DNA from 2 places in the Flavonifractor sp. An52 genome. Region 2 is predicted to be linked to the other one. Evidence: predicted binding sites of a transcription regulator. Region 2 holds the regulator's gene; the other holds the start of a gene.

Region 1 (10,210 bases), on a different contig from region 2:
TGAAAAACCCCAAGGTCAACCTGATGGAATACCTGAAGGCCCCCGACTTCCCCACCGGCGGCGAGCTTTTGTACGACGAGGCCGCTTTAAGGCAGATCTACGACACCGGCCGGGGCTCCTTCCAGGTGCGGGCCCGGTGGCGCTACCTCAAGAGCGAAAATCTCATCGAGGTGTATGAAATCCCATACACTACCACGGTGGAGGCCATCATGGACAAGGTGGCCGAGCTCATCAAGGCGGGCAAGATCAAAGAGATCGCCGATATGCGGGATGAGACCGACCTGAACGGCCTGAAGATCACCATTGACCTGAAGCGGGGCGCCGACCCGGACAAGCTGATGGCCAAGCTGTTCAAGTCCACCACCCTCCAGGACGCCTGCTCCTGCAACTTCAATATCCTCATTGCCGGGATGCCCCGTGTCATGGGCGTGGGAGAGATTTTGGAGGAGTGGACCGGCTGGCGGATGGACGGAGTGCGCCGCCGCACCTACTATGTGATGAAGAAGAAGCAGGAGAAGCTCCACCTGCTCAAAGGCCTGAAAAAGATCCTGCTGGACATCGACCGGGCCATCAAGATCATCCGGGAGACCGAGGAGGACGCCGAGGTGGTGCCCAACCTGATGATCGGCTTCGGCATCGACAACATCCAGGCGGAATATGTGGCCGACATCAAGCTGCGCAACATCAACAAGGAGTATATCCTCAAGCGTATTGAGGAGGTAGCCGGGCTGGAGGAGGAGATCGCCGACCTCCAGGACATCGTCAACAACCCGGGCCGCATCAAGAAGATTATTTCCCAGGAACTCTCGGCGGTGAAGAAGAAGTACGCCTCTCCCCGGCGCACCGAGATCGTCTACGACTATCAGGCCGCCGGCGCCGTGGAGGAGGAGGACGAGACCCCCGACTATCCCGTCCATGTGTTCTGCTCCAGGGAGGGCTACTTCAAGAAGATCACCCCCCAGTCTCTCCGCATGAGCAGCGAGCAGAAGTACAAGGAGGGGGACGGCCCCTACCTGTACTGGGAGGGGAACAACCGGGATATGCTATTGGTGTTTACCGACCGGCAGCAGTGCTACAAGGCCCCCCTCAGCGAGTTCGACGACGCCAAGGCCAGCGTGCTGGGCGACTTTTTGCCCACCAAGCTGGGCATGGACTCCGGCGAGAGCTTCGTGTGGGCCTGCCTGACCAGCGACTACTCCGGCCATATCCTCTTCTTCTTTGAGAACGGCAAGGTAGCCCGGGTAGAGGTGGCTGCCTACCAGACTCAGACCAAGCGGAGAAAGCTCACCGGCGCCTACTCCGACAAGTCCCCCCTGGCCGCCGCCCTCCACATCAAGGAGGATTTGGAGGTGGCAGTCACCTCCACCGAGGGCCGCTGCCTGGTGTTCCACACCGCCGCCCTCACCCCCAAGACCACCCGCTCCACCCAGGGGGTCAACGTCATGACCCTCAAGCCCAAGTGGAAGGTGGAAAAGGCCGTGCCGCTGGCGGATACCACCATTGTCAACGCCGCCCGGTACCGGGCACGGTCCCTGCCGGTGGCGGGGGCCCTGCTCAAGGAGGAGGACCGGGGCGAGGAACAGATCAGCCTGCTGTGATCCAGCCAGAGAAATGAGGAATATTCGTTGAAACACACTGTGAGCTATTATGTAAAAAGCTATGTGGTCATTACCCTGGGCTCCATCCTGTACGCTCTGGCCTATAACATCTTCTACGCCCCCAACCTGGTGGCCATGGGCGGCCTCACCGGCCTGGGCCAGGTGCTCAACGCCCTGATCCCCGTCCTGCCGGTGGGCACCACGGTGTTTGTGATGAATGTGCCACTCTTCTTCCTGGGGTGGAAGTTCATCGGTGGGCACCTGCTGGTGTCCTCCCTGTACGCTATGACCTTCAGCTCCTTCGCCATCGACGTGATGGATATGATCTATCAGTTCCCGCCCATGGATACCATGCTGGCGGCCATCTTCGGCGGGGCCCTGCTGGGAGCGGGCATCGGTCTGGTGTTCTCCAAGGGAGCCACCACCGGCGGCACCGACCTGATCGCCCGGCTGCTCAAGCTGAAATTTGCCTGGCTGCCCATGGGCACTCTGGTGCTTATCCCCGACTTTATTGTCATCGTGCTGGCCGCCATCGCCTTCGGCAAGGTGGAGAGCGCCCTGTACGGCATTGTCTCCCTCTTTGTCACCACCAAGGTGATGGACACCGTACTCTATGGCCTGGACAGCTCCAAGGTGGCCTATATCATCAGTGATTCCTGCAAGGAGATCACCGACGCGGTGATGGCCATGGACCGGGGAGCCACCATCCTCCACGGCGAGGGGGCCTACTCGGGCGATGAGAAGAAGGTGCTGATGGTGGCCTTCAAGCAGAAGGAGATCGTGCCCCTGAAGGAGAAGGTCAACGAGATTGATCCCCATGCGTTCCTCATTGTGTGCGACGCCCACGACGTACTGGGCGAGGGCTTCCGCACCTACAGCAAGGACGACATTTGATCCCAGCCCACAGAGAAAGGAAGGGTTTCCATGACGGATTTCACCAAGGTAAAGGCCAACCTGGAGAAGCGGGGCTACGCCGTGTCCTGCTTTGCCACGGCGGCGGAGGCCGCCGACTATCTGGACGGCAAGCTGGACGGCAAGACCATCGGCATCGGTGGCTCGGTGACTGTCCGGGAGATGGGCCTTCTGGACCGGCTCAAGGCCCACAACACCGTGGTCTCCCACTGGGAGGGCAGCCGCAAGGAGGATGCCGCCTTCACCCAGGTCTACCTGTGCTCGGTGAACGGCCTGGCGGAGACCGGCGAGATGGTGAACATCGACGGGGTGGGCAACCGCATTGCCTCCACCGTGTTCGGCCATGAGGAGCTCTATCTGGTGGTGGGCCGCAACAAACTGGCCCCCGACTACGACGGCGCGGTATGGCGGGCCCGCAACGTGGCCTCCCCCAAAAACGCCATCCGTCTCCAGCGTAAGACCCCCTGCGCCGTCAAGGGGGACAAGTGCTACGACTGCAACAGCCCCGAGCGGCTGTGCCGGGGCATGACGGTGCTGTGGCAGGCATCCAACGGCATCGGACGTACCGAGGTCGTACTCATTGACGAGGACCTGGGCTTTTGAGGAAAGAAAGGGGGCGGGGCCTGTGAAAAAGTGCATACCGGCCCTGGCCCTGAGCCTGGCCCTGCTGCTGGGCGGGTGCTCCCTGTCGGGGCAGGCCTATACGGTGGTGGAGCCTCACGCGGAGCATCCTGCTCTGGGGGAAAACGAGTCCACCATCAAGGCCAGCACCTATTCCGAGCTGGTCAACGGCATACTGTTTTTCGTCTCCCAGGGGGTAGAAGAGGGCGCTATCCAGATCACCGACTATAACGGCGACGTGGAGGCCGACCTGAACCGGGCCTGCCTGGAGGTGGCCAAGGACGACCCCCTGGGTGCCTACGCGGTGGACTTTATCAAGAACGACTATACCACCATCATCACCACCTATGAGGCCACCATTACCATCTCTTACCGCCGTTCCCCCGAGCAGGTGAGCAATCTGGTGAACATCACCGGTACCAGCGCCATCCGGGAGGAGGCGGTCCAGGCCCTGTCGGCCTTCAAGACCGAGCTTGCCCTGCGGGTGGGCTACTTCACCGGGGACGCCGCCGCGGTGGAGGAGCAGGTGCGGCAGGCCTACTACGACACCCCCGCTGCCGCTCTGGGGATGCCGGAGTGCTCGGTGGAGCTCTATCCCAAAACCGACGCCGGCACCCAGCGCATTGTGGAGATCCTGCTGGACTACCCGGAGGAGCCCACGGCCCTCCAGCGGAAGCGCCAGCAGCTCCAGGAGCAGTCGGTGGCCATCCTCACCCCCATCCAGCACCAGATCGCCAGCCGGCGGCTGGACCTGCTGATGGGGACGCTGTCCGGCACAGTGCGGGTGGACCTGGAGACCGGCGGCGCCACCGCCTGGGACGCGCTGGTGGGTCAGGGGGCCAACGATGAGGGACTGGCCTTAGCCTTCCAGCTGCTGTGCGACGGCCTGGGGCTGAAGGGTCAGATCATAGAGGGTACCCTGCAGGGTCAGCCCCACTTTTTCAACCAGGTGGACCGCAACAGACAGACCGTGTGGGTGGATCTGAGCCGCAGCACCGGCAAGACCTGGACGGCGGCCCAAATGGCTGAAATGGGCTATCAGTGGACAGACCAGGAGGCCTGAAAAGAAAAAATAAAAAAATCGAAAAATTCCCTTGACATTGGAAGCACGGATTGCTATAATAACATCCGTCGCTTGCAGGTGTAGCTCATCTGGTAGAGCGCCACCTTGCCAAGGTGGAGGTAGCGAGTTCGAGCCTCGTCACCTGCTCCAGAAAAAGAAAGAGACAGGACATATGTCCTGTCTCTTTCTTTTTCTGGATTCCGTGAGAATTTGAAATGCTCGGCGGAAATGAATTCCGCCTGCGCCGAGGTTTTGGCCCAAAGGCCAAAACGCTCGAACGGCGCAAAAGCGCCGCCGGCCCGAAGGGCCGGTTTCTGGATTCCATAAGAACAAAAACGCAGGACATCCTTTGGGTGTCCTGCGTTCTGTTTTTGATTACCCCAGGAAGAACCGGACCGCCACCGCCGCCACGGCGGTAAGCATCCCCGCCGACGCGATGAGATCGGCGGCCAGGGCCAGGTCCAGCCGGCGGCGGGGCCGGGCCTCCTTCTCCGGCGCGGGAATCTCCTCCGGGATCTCTTCTGCCGCAGACTCCCCTTCCAGGGCCCGGCGGCAGGCCTCAAAGTCCAGCACCTTTCCCTCCGGCCGGGCGGGCTTCCGCCGGGGCAGCACGGTATAGCACACCGTCTCCTGACCTACGCAGGCCTTTTGGTCCGACTCGTTTGCGTATCCTGTGATCCGTCTGGCGTCCAGATTCAGATAAATGGTCTCCATACCGTTTCCCTCCTGTTGTTCCGGCGTTTGATCCCAGTATACGGGATAAGGTGTCCCATAAAACGTACTTTGTAAGGACCCTTGTACTTTTCTGACGGCGCAGAGCGGCAAAAAGTTCCCGACACAGGATTAGAACTTTTGTTCGCGTTCAGTATACAACATATGTTCGATTTTTGCAAGCACTTTTTTGAGAGGAAATAGGAAACCGCCAGGTTCAGAAAAAGGGGCGATTTTCCTTGCAACCGGGGAAAAGATTTGATATACTGGCAAAGATCATGACATGGGAAAGGATGACCCCGCTGTGGAGTATCAAAACGTTACCTTGATCGGAATGCCCGGCTCGGGCAAGAGCACCGTGGGGGTGCTGCTGGCCAAGACCCTGGGCTATCGCTTTGTGGATGCCGATCTGCTGATCCAGCAGCGGGAGGGCGCCCTGCTCCAGGACATCCTGGACCAGCGGGGTGTGGAGGCCTTTCTGGATGTGGAGGAGGCCGTCATCCGGGATCTGGACTGCACCGGCACTGTCATTGCCCCCGGTGGCAGCGCCATCTGCCGGGAGGAGGCCGCCCGCCACCTCAAGGAGCTGGGGCTGGTGGTGTACCTCCATGTGCCTCTGGAGGAGCTGGAGCGGCGCATCCGCAACATCACCACCCGGGGCATTGCCATGTCCCCCGGCCAGACCCTGGCCGACGTGTACGCCGCCCGGGAGCCTCTGTACCGCAAATACGCCGACCTGACGGTGGATGTGACGGGGGGAAACACCCTGGAACAGACGGTGGCGGCAGTGGTGGCCCGGCTGGGCTGACCGCCCCTTGTATTTTTTTGAAATAATGATATACTATATTCCAGTAAACTATCATGTACGAAATGCCCGCCGGCTGGACGGCGGGCTTCGTCGTGTTTTTTCTGCCTCCGCACGGCAGTCTTATTTTTTGTGCCCCCGGCGCGGAAGGGGCATTTCTAACGAAAGGAACGAACCGCATGACATTCCAGGACCTCGGCCTGAAAGCGCCCATCCTGAAGGCGCTGGCCGAACAGGGGTATGAACGCCCCTCCCCCATTCAGGAAAAGGCCATTCCCCCCGCTCTGGCGGGCCGGGACGTGTTGGGCTGCGCCCAGACCGGCACCGGCAAGACCTGCGCCTTTGCTGCCCCCATCCTCCAGCGGCTCAGCGACCGCAAGGGCAAGGGCATCCGGGCCCTCATCCTCACCCCCACCCGGGAGCTGGCCCTCCAGATCCAGGAGAACATTGTGGCCTACAGCCGCCACCTGCCTATCCGCTCCGCCGTCATCTTCGGCGGCGTGGGCCAGAACCCCCAGGTGGAGCAGCTGAAAAAGGGCGTGGACATTCTGGTGGCCACCCCCGGCCGCCTGGGCGACCTGTACAATCAGAAATTCGTGGACCTGTCCAGGCTGGAGGTCTTTGTACTGGACGAGGCCGACCGGATGCTGGACATGGGCTTCATCCACGATGTCCGCCGCATTCTGGGCTGGCTGCCCAAGAAGAAGCAGACCCTCTTCTTCTCCGCCACCATGCCCCCGGAGGTCCAGGGGCTGGTGGACTCCCTGCTGGTGAATCCGGTGAAGGTGGCGGTGAACCCGGTGTCCTCCCCGGTGGAGGTCATCGACCAGAAGCTCTACTATGTGGACCGGGGCAACAAGACCAAGCTGCTGGCCTCCCTGATCCTGGAGCCAGACGTGAAGAATGCCCTGGTGTTCACCCGCACCAAGCACGGGGCCAACAAGGTGGCCGGGGATCTGGTGAAGGCTGGCATCGCCGCCGCCGCCATCCACGGCAACAAGAGCCAGACCGCCCGGCAGCAGGCCCTGGCCGACTTCAAGAGCGGCAAGGTCACCGCCCTGGTGGCCACCGACATCGCCGCCCGGGGCCTGGACATTGAGGAGCTGAGCCACGTCTTTAACTACAACCTGCCCGATGTGCCTGAGACCTACGTCCACCGCATCGGCCGTACCGGCCGGGCGGGCCACGGCGGCACCGCCATCTCCTTCTGCGACATCAACGAGAAGGAGGAGCTCAAGGGCATCCAGAAGCTGCTGGGCAAGGCCATCCCGGTGGTGGAGGACCACCCCTGGCCCATGGAGGTCTTTGAGCCCCTGCCCAAGGATAAGAAGGGCCGGATTATCAACCCGGAGGACGCCGAGGCCCGGGCCGCCGCCAAGGAGAAGCGCCGCCAGCGGGACGCCGCCAACAAGGCCGCCGCTGCCGAGCGCAAGGCCAAGGCCGCCCAGAAAGCGGCTGAGGCGGTGGAACAGCCCGCCCCGGCCCAGCCGGAGAAAAAGAAGAAGTCCAAGCGGGGGGTGCGCAACAGCGCCACTCTGGAGGAGGCCCTGGTAGCCACCGCTCCCACCCGCCCTGCCGCGCCTGAGCCGGCGTTTGAGGACTTCCACCGGCCCAATCCCCTGGCCAGCGACATCATTATGGATGCCACCGCCCGGCTGCTGGCCCCCCGGAAGCCCGCTCCCCGGTCCGAGAAGACGGACAACCGGAAGGAAAAGCGGCCCAAGGAGAAGCAGGCCACTCAGGAGAAGACGCCCCAGAAGCAGCCCAAGGCCCAGAGAGGGAAGCAGACGGCGGCCCAGTCCCCCGCCCCCGCCTCCAAGAGCGGACGGAAGAAGCACGGCGGCAGAGGCCGTGCCGGCCGTCCGCCGGAGATCGTGCTGCGCTCCAACGGCCAGAAGGACTCCACCGAGCAGCCCAGCCTGATGAAACCCTATTATCTCAGCGACGACTGATAGGATCCATCCCTCAACGGCGCTGCCGCGACCATCGCGGCAGCGCCGTTTTTTTGCCCAGTTCTCAAGGTATGAAAAAGGCCTGAAAGAAAAAATATATACAAAAAAATTTTTATGTTAAATAATTAACAAAAATGAATTAGGTAAAAAAAGGAGGAAAATGCGGCATAATGGATAAAGAAGCTAAAAATATGGAAAGAAAAACTAGGCAAAACCAGCTGAAAAAAAGAAAGACCAAAAAGTAAACTCACCATTTTAAACTTGCAATCTTGGTCAAATTGAAGTATCATGACTAGTAACATCGGATAAATTGTCCAGAGGGACAAGAGATGGGGAAAGGCGGTGAATGTATGTCTCTGGAAGCGATCAAGCAGGTGACTGAGGCCGAGCAGGCCAACAAGCAGCGCAAGGCGGAAGCACAGGCGGAGGCCAAGCGCACCGTGGCGGAGGCCGAGCGGGCTGGCAAGGCCCGGCTGGCGGAAGCCCGGGCTCAGGCCGAGGCCCAGGCCCGTGAGTTTATGCGGGCGGCGGAGGAAACGGCGGCCAAGCACGCCGCGGAGGTCAACGCCCAGACGCAGAAGGCCTGCGACGCCCTGCGGGCCAAGGCGGAGGGCCGTCTGGCTGACGCCGCTGAGAGCATCGTGAGAAGGGTAGTGAAGAACTGATGTCCATTGTGAAAATGAAGCGGCTGCGGCTCATCGGAATGCAATCCGAGCGGGAGTCCATGCTGCGGCTGCTTCAGCATTTGGGCTGTGTGGAGATTGACGAGCCGGGGGACCGGAAAGACGACCCCGACTGGGCCAGCCTCACACGGCCGGACACCGGGGCGCTGAACGAGGCCAGGGATGCCCGTTCCAGCGTGGAGAACGCCCTGAAAGCCCTGAAGAAGTACGGCCCCAAACAGAAGGGCGGGCTCCTCACCCCCAGACCGGTGATTACAGAGGGAGAGCTCTTCGACGATGCGGCCTACCGGACCGGCCTGGCAGACGCCGGGCAGCTGGTGGCCCTGGAGCGGAAGATCTCGGCTCTGTACGCCGAGCAGAACAAACTGCGGACTCAAAAGCTGGCGCTGGCTCCCTGGCTGGCGCTGGATATCCCCCTGGAGACGGCCTCTACCCCGGAGGTGGCGGTGTCCTTCGGCACCGTGGCCGCGTCCACCGATCTGGACGCCATGGACGGGGCCCTGGGGGCGGTCACCGACCTGTATGAGCTCATGCGGGCGGGGGCGGACAACGAACTGAAATATCTGGTGTTCCTCTGCCACCGCAGTGTGGAGGAGGACTGCCAGGCGGTGCTCAAGGAGTACGGTTTCTCCCGGGCGGCCCTGCGGGGCTGGACGGGGACGGCGGCGGAAAACGATAAGCGGCTGGACGAGCAGCTGGCCGACGCCGCCCGTGAGCTGGAGTCCACCATCGCCCAGGTGGGGGAATACGCCTCCAAAAAGGGCGCGCTGGAGCAGTGCCTGGACCGGGCCGATCAGGAGATCGCCCGGGAGGAGGCCCGCTGCCGCCTGCTGGACAGCAGCTCCGCCTTCTTCCTGGAGGGCTGGGTGCCTGTCCCCGACGAGAAAAAGCTGCTGGAGCAGCTGGGGCAGTACACCTGCTGCTGGGAGACCCAGGACCCGGCGCCGGAGGACTACCCGGTGGTGCCGGTGAAGTTGAAGAACAACAAGCTCACCGAGCCGCTGACCACCATTACGGAAATGTACTCCCTGCCCGCCTATGACGGCGTGGACCCCAACGGGCTGATGATGCCCTTCTATGTGTTCTTCTTCGGGTTCATGTTCGCCGATCTGGGCTACGGCCTGATCCTGGCGGGGGCCTGCGCCTTCATCAACCACAAGGCCCACCCCAAGGGGGGCTTCGGACAGCTGATCCGGCTGATGATTATGTGCGGCATCTCCTCCGCCGTCATCGGCTTCTTCACCGGCGGCTTCTTCTCCGACTTCCTGGCTCAGTTCACCAGTATGCTGGGCCTGTCTCAGCCGGTGATCCCCTTCCTGTCGGTGCCCGACGGGGTGACGGGCGTGCCCGGTCCCCTGCTCAACGTCATGGGCGACCCCATGACCGTGCTAGTCTTTGCACTGGCCGTGGGCTTCGTACAGATCGTGGTAGGCATGGCGGTGAAATTCTGGATGCTGTGCCGCCGGGGCCAGGTGGTGGACGCCATCCTGGACATCGGTACCTGGTGGGTCATCTTTGTGGGTATCGGCCTCTTTGCCGCAGGCATCGGCAATGTGGCGGGCTACCCGGTGGTGCTCATCATCGGCTGCCTGATGCTGCTGGGCCAGGGTCGCACGGCCAAGGGCTTCGGCAAGGTGACCGCCATCATCGGCGCGGTGTACAACGGCGTGACGGGCTACTTCGGAGACATCCTCTCCTACTCCCGTCTGATGGTGATGATGCTGGCCGGTTCGGTCATCGGCCAGGTGTTCAACATCCTGGGCGCCATGCCCGGCGGCGGAATGCCCCCGGCCATCGGCATCCCCATCTTCTTCATCATCTTCATCATCGGCCACGCCTTCAACATCGGCCTGAACGTGATCGGC
Region 2 (10,210 bases):
ACAATGTCAATCAGTTGACTGGAAAGCGATTGCCGGGCGGGAACCAGATGCGGAAACCGGTCAAACAAAGACCGGCCACCAGCCGACCGGCGTCTCGCACATCGGCGGGGCAGACCAAGCTGACCGCCCGCCGGGACCGGCGGGGAGGAGAAGATCCCTGGGACTGGAAAGAGGAGAAGCCGCCCTGGGAGTTTTGAGGTGATAGTATGCTGGATCTGGACCTTTTGTTTCAGAAATCCGATTTGATCCCCGTCATCATCCAGGACGCGGATACCAAAGATATTTTGATGCTGGGCTTTACCAACAAAGAGGCGGTAGAGTTGACCTTAAAGACCAAAACCGCGTGGTTCTGGTCCCGCAGCCGCCAGAAACTGTGGAACAAGGGCGAGAGTTCGGGCCACTTCCTCCATGTGAAGAAGGTGGTCACCGACTGTGACACCGACACCCTGCTCTATCTCTGCACCCCGGAGGGCCCCACCTGTCATACCGGAGCACGCAGCTGCTTTTTTAACACGATTTGGGAGGAAACACCATGAGCGATACCATTTTACAGGACCTGTACCAGGTGGTGCTGGGCCGCAAGAGCGATCCCCAGGAGGGGTCCTACACCTGCTACCTGTTTGATAAGGGCCTGGACAAAATCCTGAAGAAGGTGGGGGAGGAGTGCTCCGAGACCATCATCGCTGCCAAGAACGGCAAGCAGGAGGAGACGGTGGGGGAGATCTCCGACCTCATCTACCACCTGATGGTGATGATGGCCGACCAGAACATCCCCCTGGATGCGGTGCTGGCCGAATTGGAGCGTCGGAGCCATAAGATCGGCAATCTGAAACAGATGAAGACAGTGGACCACGAGACCTGAGAAAAGGACCTGCCGTAATGGCAGGTCCTTTTTAATGTGTCACATTTCCTTTTCGAAGCGTAAGCGGTAATAGAGGCAGTACCCCTCCAGAAATAGATAACAGGCAACCAGCAACAGAAGCAAGGGCAGGGAAACATCCATAAGAGCAAATGCCACAAGCAGTGCGCCATAGAGGTAGATGCCCATATCATAGGCTTTGGCTTTGGCACGGTGATCAAGGGCTATATTGCGCTCGTCGTTTTTTTGAATCTCCAGCTGCTTTTGCAGCGATGGATCGTTTTTCAAAGCCCGGCGGCTCAGCAGCTCCCCAGCACTGTGTCCGAAGCAGCCGCAGCCCACCCCGATGCAGAGATAGGGAAGGATGCGCAGAATACCCTGAAGTTCCAGGGAACTTCTGAGCAAAAACAGACCCCCTCCCGCCAGGAGGATGCCAACCAGTACAGCAATCTTATATTTCATAATAATTCCTCCTCATAAAGAAAGATATCTTCAATGATCATTCCAAAATAGCGCGCAATTTTGAAGGCTAGAAGAATGGATGGATTATAGCGGCCCTTTTCTAACGAGCTTATGGTCTGACGGGAGACCTCCAGTGCCGTGGCCAGTTCCTCTTGACTAATCCCCTTGCTTTTCCGCAGCTCTTCCAATCGATTTTTCAAGTTCATCCTCCTTCGGATGGAAAGCGTCCTTTACATTTGAAGTGTAGCATCGATGCTTTGAAATGTCAAGTGTACTTTCCGTTTTTCCGTAAAAAAGCAGCCGCTGAAAAGCGGCTGCTTTTTGAAGGCTGTGCGAACGCATAGGGGCTGCCGATGTTGGTGCGGCCCAGTTTTTATTTTTGTCCGTAGGTGACGAATAGTGTATACAGCCGGCTGATGGTATTCCAGCTGTCCTGATCCAGTACGCCGGTCTGGGGCCGGCCGTCCAGTTGCTGGACCCAGCGGATATTATGCTGAGTGGCGGTATCGTTCTGGCCGGTGACCGGGGTGGACTGGATGCCATTGAGGAGGCGGGCCAGGGCTCGGAACATGGACTGAACCAGATAGAGATGAACGCTGTCCTGGTCAGGCTTTACAGTGAAATCTCCCTGGGGGTAGCCCCGGAAGGGGAGCGGACCGTTCAGCCGGGCCTTGGCTTGGAGGTAGAGGGCGGCAATGGCGTCCCAGGTGGCCTGGTCCACCCGACCGGTGACCGGCGGGAAAAATTCCCGCTGAAAGAGCATAACGGCCTCCAGGGTGCGCTCCCCAAAGACCCCATCTGGAGTGAGCCGCGGCAGAAAATCATAGAGGAAGGACAGCTCCCGCAGCATGGTTTGCAGGCTGCGGACCGGTTGGCCGATCAGGCGGATCTCTTGAGGCACAATCATGCGGATACTCCTCTCTCATCGGCGGAGCCCAGCGTCATGGGCTGGCCGGGATACTGAGTCAAGCCGGTGGCCTGGCTTTCGGGCAGGTCGGGGCGGAATTGCTCCGGGATTACATTGGTGTAGGTCTCCACCGTGTCCACGATACCAGCGTACAGCCGGTAGAGGGCGGCCCAGGTCTGGGGACCCATGATGCCGTCCTGGGGCAGGCCGGCCATACGCTGCACCGCGATGACAGCATTTTTTGTGGCGGGACCGTAAATGCCGTCGATGGCCACCCGGGGGATATTGCTGTAGAACTCCGACACCACCGACAGCACATATTGTACGGTCCGTACAGAATCACCTCTGGCGCCCTCGGCCAGCACGTTGGGGAAGGGCTGGCTTCCGCTGCCGGGGTAATAGGTCTGCCCCTGACTGATGAGCTCTGCCAGATCCAGCACCCCCACATAGAGGAACACCATCTTGTACCAGGTGGAATTGCCCACAATGCCGTCGGGAGTCAGATCAAAGATGGACTGGAATTTCCTGACCGCCGCCTCGGTGGCGGGACCAAAGACCCCGTCCACCGGGTAGACCTTGGGAATGGCGGGGTAGTCCCGGGAGATACGGTTGAGCATGACCTGGATGCGCTGTACCGCCTCGCCCCTGTCTCCCCGGCGGATGGGATAGCCGGGGTAGGAGTAGCGGATGCCCTGGACCGGGGCGTTGGTCACCAGCTCAATGTTATCGCCGTAGTAGGAGCGCAGGATGGTCATATAGTCCGCCCCCTGTTCCGCCATGGCCTGGCTGCCCCACTGGGACAGCCCGTCACAGGTGACGGTGGTGCCATTGCAGAATTTGGCGGCCAGAGGCTCTACAAAGCCGATGCGCCGTATGTAGGAGTTGAACATCTCATCCACCAGCTGGCTGATATTTTCAAAGATGTTACGGTCCTTGATAAATTTCTGGTCGTAGGCGGTGGAGGAGGTGATATTGAAGGGGTAGCCCCGGCTTGGGTAGAACTCGGTGTATACCCGGTTGAGGGCGAAAGAGATGATGGCCAGGATGTTGGCCTGGAGGGCGGCGGGCTCCCAGGTGGGGTAGATCTCGCTGGAGGCCACGTTTTTCACATACTCCGGAAAGGATACCGTCACATTCTCCGCGCTGGAGCCCGGCGGGCCCAGATGAACGGTGATGTATTGCGGCACATAGGGGGTAATGGGCAGCGATTCTGGCATGGTATCCCTCCTTTACAGATTCTGAGGCGGTACGTTGACCGGGTCCTCCGGCAGCAGAGTGGCAGACTGCTCCGGCAGAGGGATGAGCTCCAACTCCTGCAAGGTCTGGGTGCCGGCAAAGATCTGGACGTTCTCCACCACCAGCAGTTCATAGCCCGGGGACTCAGCCCAGATATCACATACGGCAAAGGGAGTGACAGTGCCGGGAGACTCGCTGGCTGAGGCGTCAGGTGTTTCTACCTGAACCGGTGTGGTGCGGCCATTGGCGTCGGTGACCCGCAGGGCCAGCAGGGTGTGGCGGCCTTCGGTGCCCCGCTGGGTAAAAGCTACGGTGGCGCCTGCCACCGGGATCTGGGCCCGGGACGTGAATACCCGGGTCAGAATGGTTCCTGTTGCGGCCAAGTTGCATTCCTCCTTTTCTTTCCACTCTATGCCGTCGGTGGAGGAATTGCCCGTGAGGCGTTGACATCGGGGACGGTTTTGAGTAAACTGAATAGGAAAGATATCCTCTGGAACGAGTGTGATGGCGCATGAGAAAGCAAAAGGTGTCCAGTGCGGTGATTCGGCGGCTGCCCCGGTATTACCGCCATTTGACGGACCTGCATACGGCCGGTGTGGAGCGTATTTCATCCAGTGCTCTGGGCCGCTCCATGGGATTGACAGCCTCCCAGATCCGGCAGGATCTGTCCTGCTTTGGGGAATTTGGCCAGCAGGGATATGGTTATAACGTGGAGAAACTGCGGGATGAGATCTCTGATATCCTGGGTATGAACCGGGGACATACGGCGGTTATTCTGGGCGCGGGCAATCTGGGCCGGGCCCTGATGGAGAACTTCCACTTTGAGCGCTCGGGTGTGGCGCTGGCCGCGGCCTTTGACGTGGCCCCGGAGATCGTGGGCCAGACTCGCTCTGGCGTGCCCATTTATCATGTGGATCGGCTGGAGGAGTATCTGGTGGAGCATCCGGCCAGCATCGGTGTATTGACCGTGCCCCGGAGCGTTGCCAATACCACCGCCAGTCGGCTGGTGCGAGCCGGTGTACGGGGTATCTGGAATTTTACTAACAGCGAGCTGACGGTGGAGGCGCCGGGCGTGGTCATTGAAGATGTTCACTTTGCGGACAGCCTGTTGGCCCTCAGCTATATGATCTCGGAGGACGCATGAAAAAAGCAGCGGCAATCTTGCTTGCCGGGGTGATCCTGGTGAGCTGCGGGGCGGTGGTAGCCGCCGACCAGTCTTTGGTGAGCAAAAGTTATGTAAATGGTACGTTTACCGATGAGGCCCTGAAGCAGGCGGAGCAGCGGGTGGAGGAATTGACGGCACCTGTCTATAATCAGGCGCTGAACCAGCTCAACAGCGAGCATTCCGCATATTTGGCCCAAGCAGGCGGAACGTCCGGACTCAATGACCTGCGCTTTAAAAAGGGCGATGTGCTGACCCTTACCTCCGGCTCCGGCGTGATGCTGCTGGCAGGAAGTGCTACGGCCTCCGGCGGGATACTGGTGGACGCCACAGCAGGCAATACGGTGGCCTCAGGCGGCGGCCTTACCGCACGCCACCGCTGTCTGGCAGGGGAGAGCGCCGCTGTGGCGGTGACTGTGACCTCTGATACCGCAGTCCTCTGTCTGGAGGGGAGCTATACCCTCTCCGCCAGCGGAAACGTAGATTATAACGCTATGGCTGACGGCCTGACTAAGATGGGCCTTCTGAAGGGCACCGGCGCCACCTACGGCTCCGGCTATGAGCTGGAGCGCCAGCCGGTCCGGGTGGAGGGCCTGGTCATGTTCATTCGCCTGTTGGGGGAGGAACAGGCCGCCCTGTCCAGTACGGCAACCAATCCCTTTGTGGACAGCCCCAGTTGGGCCGACCGCTATCTGTCCTATGCCTATGAAAAGGGCTACACTACCGGCATTGGTACCAACGCCGCCGGTCAGCTGGTCTTTGCCCCCAACAACACCATTACGGCAGGGGAGTATATGACCTTTGTGCTCCGGGCGCTGGGTTATTCCGAGACTGGCACCAATCCTGACTTTACCTGGCAGACTGCCATGGAGGCGGGGGTAACGCTGGGTGCCATCCGTCAGAGTGAACGCACCATGCTGGAGAGCGGCACCTTCCTGCGGGCCCAGGTAGTCTATCTGTCGGTGTGTGCCCTCTCTGCTCCCACCAAGGACGGCGGAATCCTGCTGGACCGCACTGCCTCCAACGGCGGGTATGACAAGGCCACCATGCAGACCGTGCTGAACGAGGTTTCCGCCCTGCGTCTGAGTTAAATGCACAACACAAAAAACGCGAGCCGTAAGGCTCGCGTTTTTTATTACATCTTGGCGGTGCGCATGGCCCGCATAGCATTGAGGATGGCGATGACCGAGACGCCTACATCTGCAAAGACGGCCTCCCACAGATTGGCCAGGCCCAGAGCACTGAGCACCAGCACCAGCAGTTTTACCCCCAGAGCAAACACGATGTTCTGACGGACAATGGCCAGAGTGCGGCGGGCGATGGCAATGGCCTGAGCCAGCTTGGAGGGCTTGTCGTCCATGAGGACGATGTCTGCCGCCTCGATGGCAGCGTCGGAACCCAGGGCGCCCATGGCAATGCCCACATCCGCCCGGGAAAGGACAGGGGCGTCGTTGATGCCGTCTCCCACGAAGGCCAGGGCCCCCTTGGGGGATACCTCTTTCAGCAGTCCCTCTACCCGGTCTACCTTGTCAGTGGGGAGGAGCTGGGTGTGGACCTCATCCAGCCCCAGCTGGGCGGCTACCGCCTCGCCCACAGGCTTGGCGTCGCCGGTGAGCATCACAGTCTTGCGTACTCCTGCCGCCTTCAGTGCGGTAATGGCCTGTTGGGCGTCCGGCTTTACCTGGTCGGAGATGACGATGTGCCCCAGATAGACCCCGTCGGCGGCCACATGGACCGTGGTGCCCACATGGTGGCAGGGGTGCCAGGTGACGCCGATCTCATCCATCAGCTTGTCGTTGCCGGCGCAGATCACCTTGCCGTCCACCATGGCGCGGACGCCCCGGCCGGACAGCTCTTCCGCCTGAGTGACCCGGCTGCGGTCGGGCAGCTGGCCCCAGGCCTCCAGCAGAGAGCGGGAGATGGGATGATCAGAGGAGGCCTCCGCCAGGGCGGCCAGCTCCAGCAGCTGGCTCTGGTCACAGTGATCGGGATGAATGGCGGTGACGTTAAAGACGCCCTGGGTCAGGGTGCCGGTCTTGTCAAAGACCACGATTTCCGTTTTGGCCAGCACCTCCAGGTAGTTGCCTCCTTTGACCAGAATACCGGCCCGGGAGGCCCCGCCGATGCCGCCGAAGAAGGAGAGCGGCACCGAGATCACCAGGGCGCAGGGGCAGGATACTACCAGGAAATTGAGCGCCCGCTGAATGGAATCCAGCCAGCTCACCTGGGTGAAGAGGGGAGGCAGGAGGGCCAGAGCCACGGCAGCCAGTACCACAATGGGGGTATAGTACCGGGCAAATCGGGTGATGAAGTGCTCCGCCTTGGCCTTTTTGCTGCTGGCGTTCTCCACCAGGTCCAGGATCTTGGATACGGTGGACTCCTCAAAAGCCTTGGTGACCTGGACTTTCAGCAGGCCGGACAGGTTGACACAGCCGGAGACCACATCGTCGCCGGGCTGGACCTGGCGGGGGAGGGACTCGCCGGTGAGGGCGGCGGTGTCCAGGGTGGAGGTTCCCTCCAACACCACGCCGTCCAGGGGAATCCGCTCCCCAGCCTTGATCACAATGGCGTCTCCCACAGATACTTCCTCCGGGTCCACCTGCTGCAGCTGGCCGTCCACCTCGATGTTGGCGTAGTCGGGGCGGATGTCCATCAGAGCCGCGATAGAGGTGCGGGACCGGTTGACCGCATAGCTCTGGAACCACTCGCCTACCTGATAGAACAGCATAACAAAGACGGCCTCCGGGTATTCGCCGATGGCAAGTGCGCCGATGGTGGCCAGGGCCATGAGGAAGTTCTCGTCAAATACCTGCCCGTGGGCGATGTTGCGCACCGCCCGCCACAGCACATCCCAGCCGATGACGGCATAGGGGACCAGAAAGACCGCCAGCTCCGCCCAGCCGGACAGGGGAAGCAGTACAGCCCCAACAAACAGTACCCCGCTGGCCAGAATGCGGATGAGCATCCGCTTTTGCTTTTTGGTCATGATCCATCTCTCCTTTGCACACAGATGACAGGATCAGAACACGATGGTGCAGTCGGGCTCCACCTTTTTGCAGACCTTGGCGGCCTGCTGGAGGATCTCGCCGAACCGAGCGTCGTCGGCGTCCAGGGTCAGTTTCTGGGTCATAAAGCTGACGGTGGCGCTGTTCACCCCGTCCAGCTTGCGAATGGCGTCCTCCATCTTGGCGGCGCAGTTGGCGCAGTCCAGATCTCTCAGTTTGAATGACTTTTTCATGGTGAAACTCCTCTCATTCCGCAATGTGTTCCATGCCCTGGCCCAGAATGGTGCGGACATGGCCGTCCGCCAGGGAGTAGAACACGGTTTTGCCCTCCCGGCGGTATTTGACCAGCTTGCTCTGCTTCAAAGCACGCAGTTGGTGGGAGATGGCGGACTGGGTCATGCCCAGCAGCTTGGCGATGTCGCACACGCACATCTCTGACTCAAAAAGCACATACAGGATCTTGATGCGGGTGGAATCCCCAAAGATCTTAAACAGCTCTGCCAGATCGTAGAGAATTTCATCTTCCGGCATGGTGCGCTCCACTTTATCCACGATCTCCTGGTGGATGTGGCTGTAATCGCACCGTTCCACGCCGTTGCTGTCTGTCATGACGACCATCCTTTCTAATAACATATGAGCTATTGTTCATATATTATTATATACTTGCTCGGCAGGATGTCAAGAGGGAATGGAAGTTTTTCTTGCGATGGGGCTCGGGCGGGGGTATGATGGGGGAGAGAACAGGCCCTTGGGGCCGGAAGGGACGGATAGATATGAAGCGAGATGATGGACGGGATGTGGGCATGGAGGCCCTGGACCGGTGCGAATATATGGTGTTGGCGGTAAACGACGTTGAGGGGCTGCCCTATTGTATGCCGCTTAACGGCGTTCGGGTGGGGGAGGCGGTCTATTTTCACTCCAGGCTGGGGGGAGAAAAGCTGGACTGCCTGAGACTCCACCCCCAGGTCTGCCTGACGGCTGTAGGCCATCAGCGGGTGGTGCAGGCGGCCTACGAGACGGAGTTCACCAGCGCCGTAGCCCGTGGGACCGCCCATGAGGTGACCGACCCGGAGGAGCAGAAGGCAGCTCTGCGGGCCATCTGCAAAAAATATGCCCCCGACTGCCCGGAACGGGTGGAGGAGGTCATTGAGAAGCACCTGCCCCGCACCGCGGTGTGGCGGATTGATTTGGAGCAGGTCAGTGGGCGGAAGCGTCTGTACCAAGGATGACAAACGGGACTGCTGCGACAATTGCAGCAGTCCCGTTATTCTTGTTTATTTCAGTATCCGCTTCAGGTATTGTCCGGTGTAGGAATCGGGGCAGACAGCCACTTCCTCTGGGGTACCGGTGGCCACAATAGTGCCGCCGCCGGAGCCGCCCTCGGGGCCCAGATCAATGACGTGGTCGGCAGTCTTGATCACGTCCAGATTGTGCTCGATGACCACCACGGTGTTGCCCGCGTCCACCAGCTTCTGAAGTACCTCGATCAGCTTATGCACGTCGGCGGTGTGAAGGCCGGTGGTGGGCTCATCCAGAATATAGATGGTCTTGCCGGTGGAGCGCTTGGCCAGCTCGGTGGCCAGCTTCACCCGCTGAGCCTCGCCGCCGGACAGCTCGGTGGAGGGCTGGCCCAGCTTTACATAGCTGAGACCAACCTCGTAGAGGGTCTGGAGCTTGTTGTACAGCCGGGGCAGATGCTCGAAGAAGGGGAGGGCCTCCTCCACCGTCATATCCAGCACCTCATAGATGTTCTTGCCTTTGTAGCGTACCTCCAGGGTTTCCCGGTTGTACCGCTTTCCCTTACATACCTCGCAGGGGACGTAGATATCAGGAAGGAAGTGCATCTCGATCTTGATAAGACCGTCGCCCTGGCAGGCCTCGCACCGTCCGCCCCGCACGTTGAAGGAGAACCGGCCGGGGCCGTAGCCTCTGGCCTTGGCGTCGGGGGTGGAGGCGAACAGGTCCCGGATGTCGTTGAAGAGGCCGGTGTAGGTGGCCGGATTGGACCGGGGGGTGCGGCCGATGGGGGACTGGTCGATGGCAATGATCTTGTCCAGATATTCCTCGCCTTCGATGGACCGGTGCTTGCCGGGGCGGGTTTTGGCCCGGTTCAGGTCGGCGGCCAGCCGCTTATAGAGAATCTCGTTGACCAGGGAGGATTTGCCGGAGCCGGACACGCCGGTGACACAGGTGAAGGTACCCAGAGGAATGGACACATCCACATTTTGCAGGTTGTTCTCCGCCGCGCCCTTGACCGTGAGGAAGTGGCCGTTACCGGTCCGCCGCTCCGCCGGAACGGGGATTTTCTTCCGGCCGGACAGGTAGTCACCGGTGATGGAGCCGGGGATATTCATCACCTCTTCGGCGGTGCCGCAGGCCACCACCTGGCCGCCATGGACGCCTGCGCCGGGGCCAATATCCACGATATAGTCGGCCTGACGCATGGTATCCTCGTCGTGTTCCACCACCAGCAGGGTGTTGCCCAGGTCACGCAGGTGCTTGAGCGTGGCCAGCAGCTTGTCGTTGTCCCGCTGGTGCAGGCCGATGGAGGGCTCGTCCAGGATGTAGAGCACCCCCAT

The links. The regulator Rex, encoded in region 2, represses fermentation and respiration genes when NADH is low (regulators of the CRP and FNR family bind a similar motif). The targets are predictions, from matches to a motif close to ATTGTTAANNNNTTAACAAT.
Region 1: B5G06_RS11455 (V-type ATPase subunit subunit G family protein) is a predicted target of Rex. The motif match lies at 7,776-7,795, and genes of this name have one in related genera.

The regions. Positions count from the first base shown of each region.
Region 1 is NZ_NFIB01000031.1:9,298-19,507, forward strand. It holds gene B5G06_RS11415 (DNA gyrase/topoisomerase IV subunit A) at 1-1,598, shown strand, start outside; gene B5G06_RS11420 (YitT family protein) at 1,626-2,492, shown strand; gene B5G06_RS11425 (lactate utilization protein) at 2,523-3,113, shown strand; gene B5G06_RS11430 (hypothetical protein) at 3,136-4,194, shown strand; tRNA gene B5G06_RS11435 (tRNA-Gly) at 4,269-4,344, shown strand; gene B5G06_RS11440 (hypothetical protein) at 4,570-4,908, opposite strand; gene B5G06_RS11445 (shikimate kinase) at 5,189-5,713, shown strand; gene B5G06_RS11450 (DEAD/DEAH box helicase) at 5,890-7,662, shown strand; gene B5G06_RS11455 (V-type ATPase subunit subunit G family protein) at 8,013-8,327, shown strand; gene B5G06_RS11460 (V-type ATP synthase subunit I) at 8,327-10,210, shown strand, end outside.
Region 2 is NZ_NFIB01000009.1:41,463-51,672, forward strand. It holds gene B5G06_RS05070 (hypothetical protein) at 1-197, shown strand, start outside; gene hisI (phosphoribosyl-AMP cyclohydrolase) at 207-536, shown strand; gene hisE (phosphoribosyl-ATP diphosphatase) at 533-862, shown strand; gene B5G06_RS05085 (hypothetical protein) at 902-1,321, opposite strand; gene B5G06_RS05090 (helix-turn-helix transcriptional regulator) at 1,318-1,521, opposite strand; gene B5G06_RS05095 (peptidoglycan-binding domain-containing protein) at 1,695-2,228, opposite strand; gene B5G06_RS05100 (peptidoglycan-binding protein) at 2,225-3,445, opposite strand; gene B5G06_RS05105 (spore cortex-lytic protein) at 3,458-3,847, opposite strand; gene B5G06_RS05110 (redox-sensing transcriptional repressor Rex) at 3,976-4,608, shown strand; gene B5G06_RS05115 (S-layer homology domain-containing protein) at 4,605-5,717, shown strand; gene B5G06_RS05120 (heavy metal translocating P-type ATPase) at 5,762-7,612, opposite strand; gene B5G06_RS05125 (cation transporter) at 7,646-7,864, opposite strand; gene B5G06_RS05130 (ArsR/SmtB family transcription factor) at 7,878-8,240, opposite strand; gene B5G06_RS05135 (pyridoxamine 5'-phosphate oxidase family protein) at 8,405-8,860, shown strand; gene uvrA (excinuclease ABC subunit UvrA) at 8,906-10,210, opposite strand, start outside.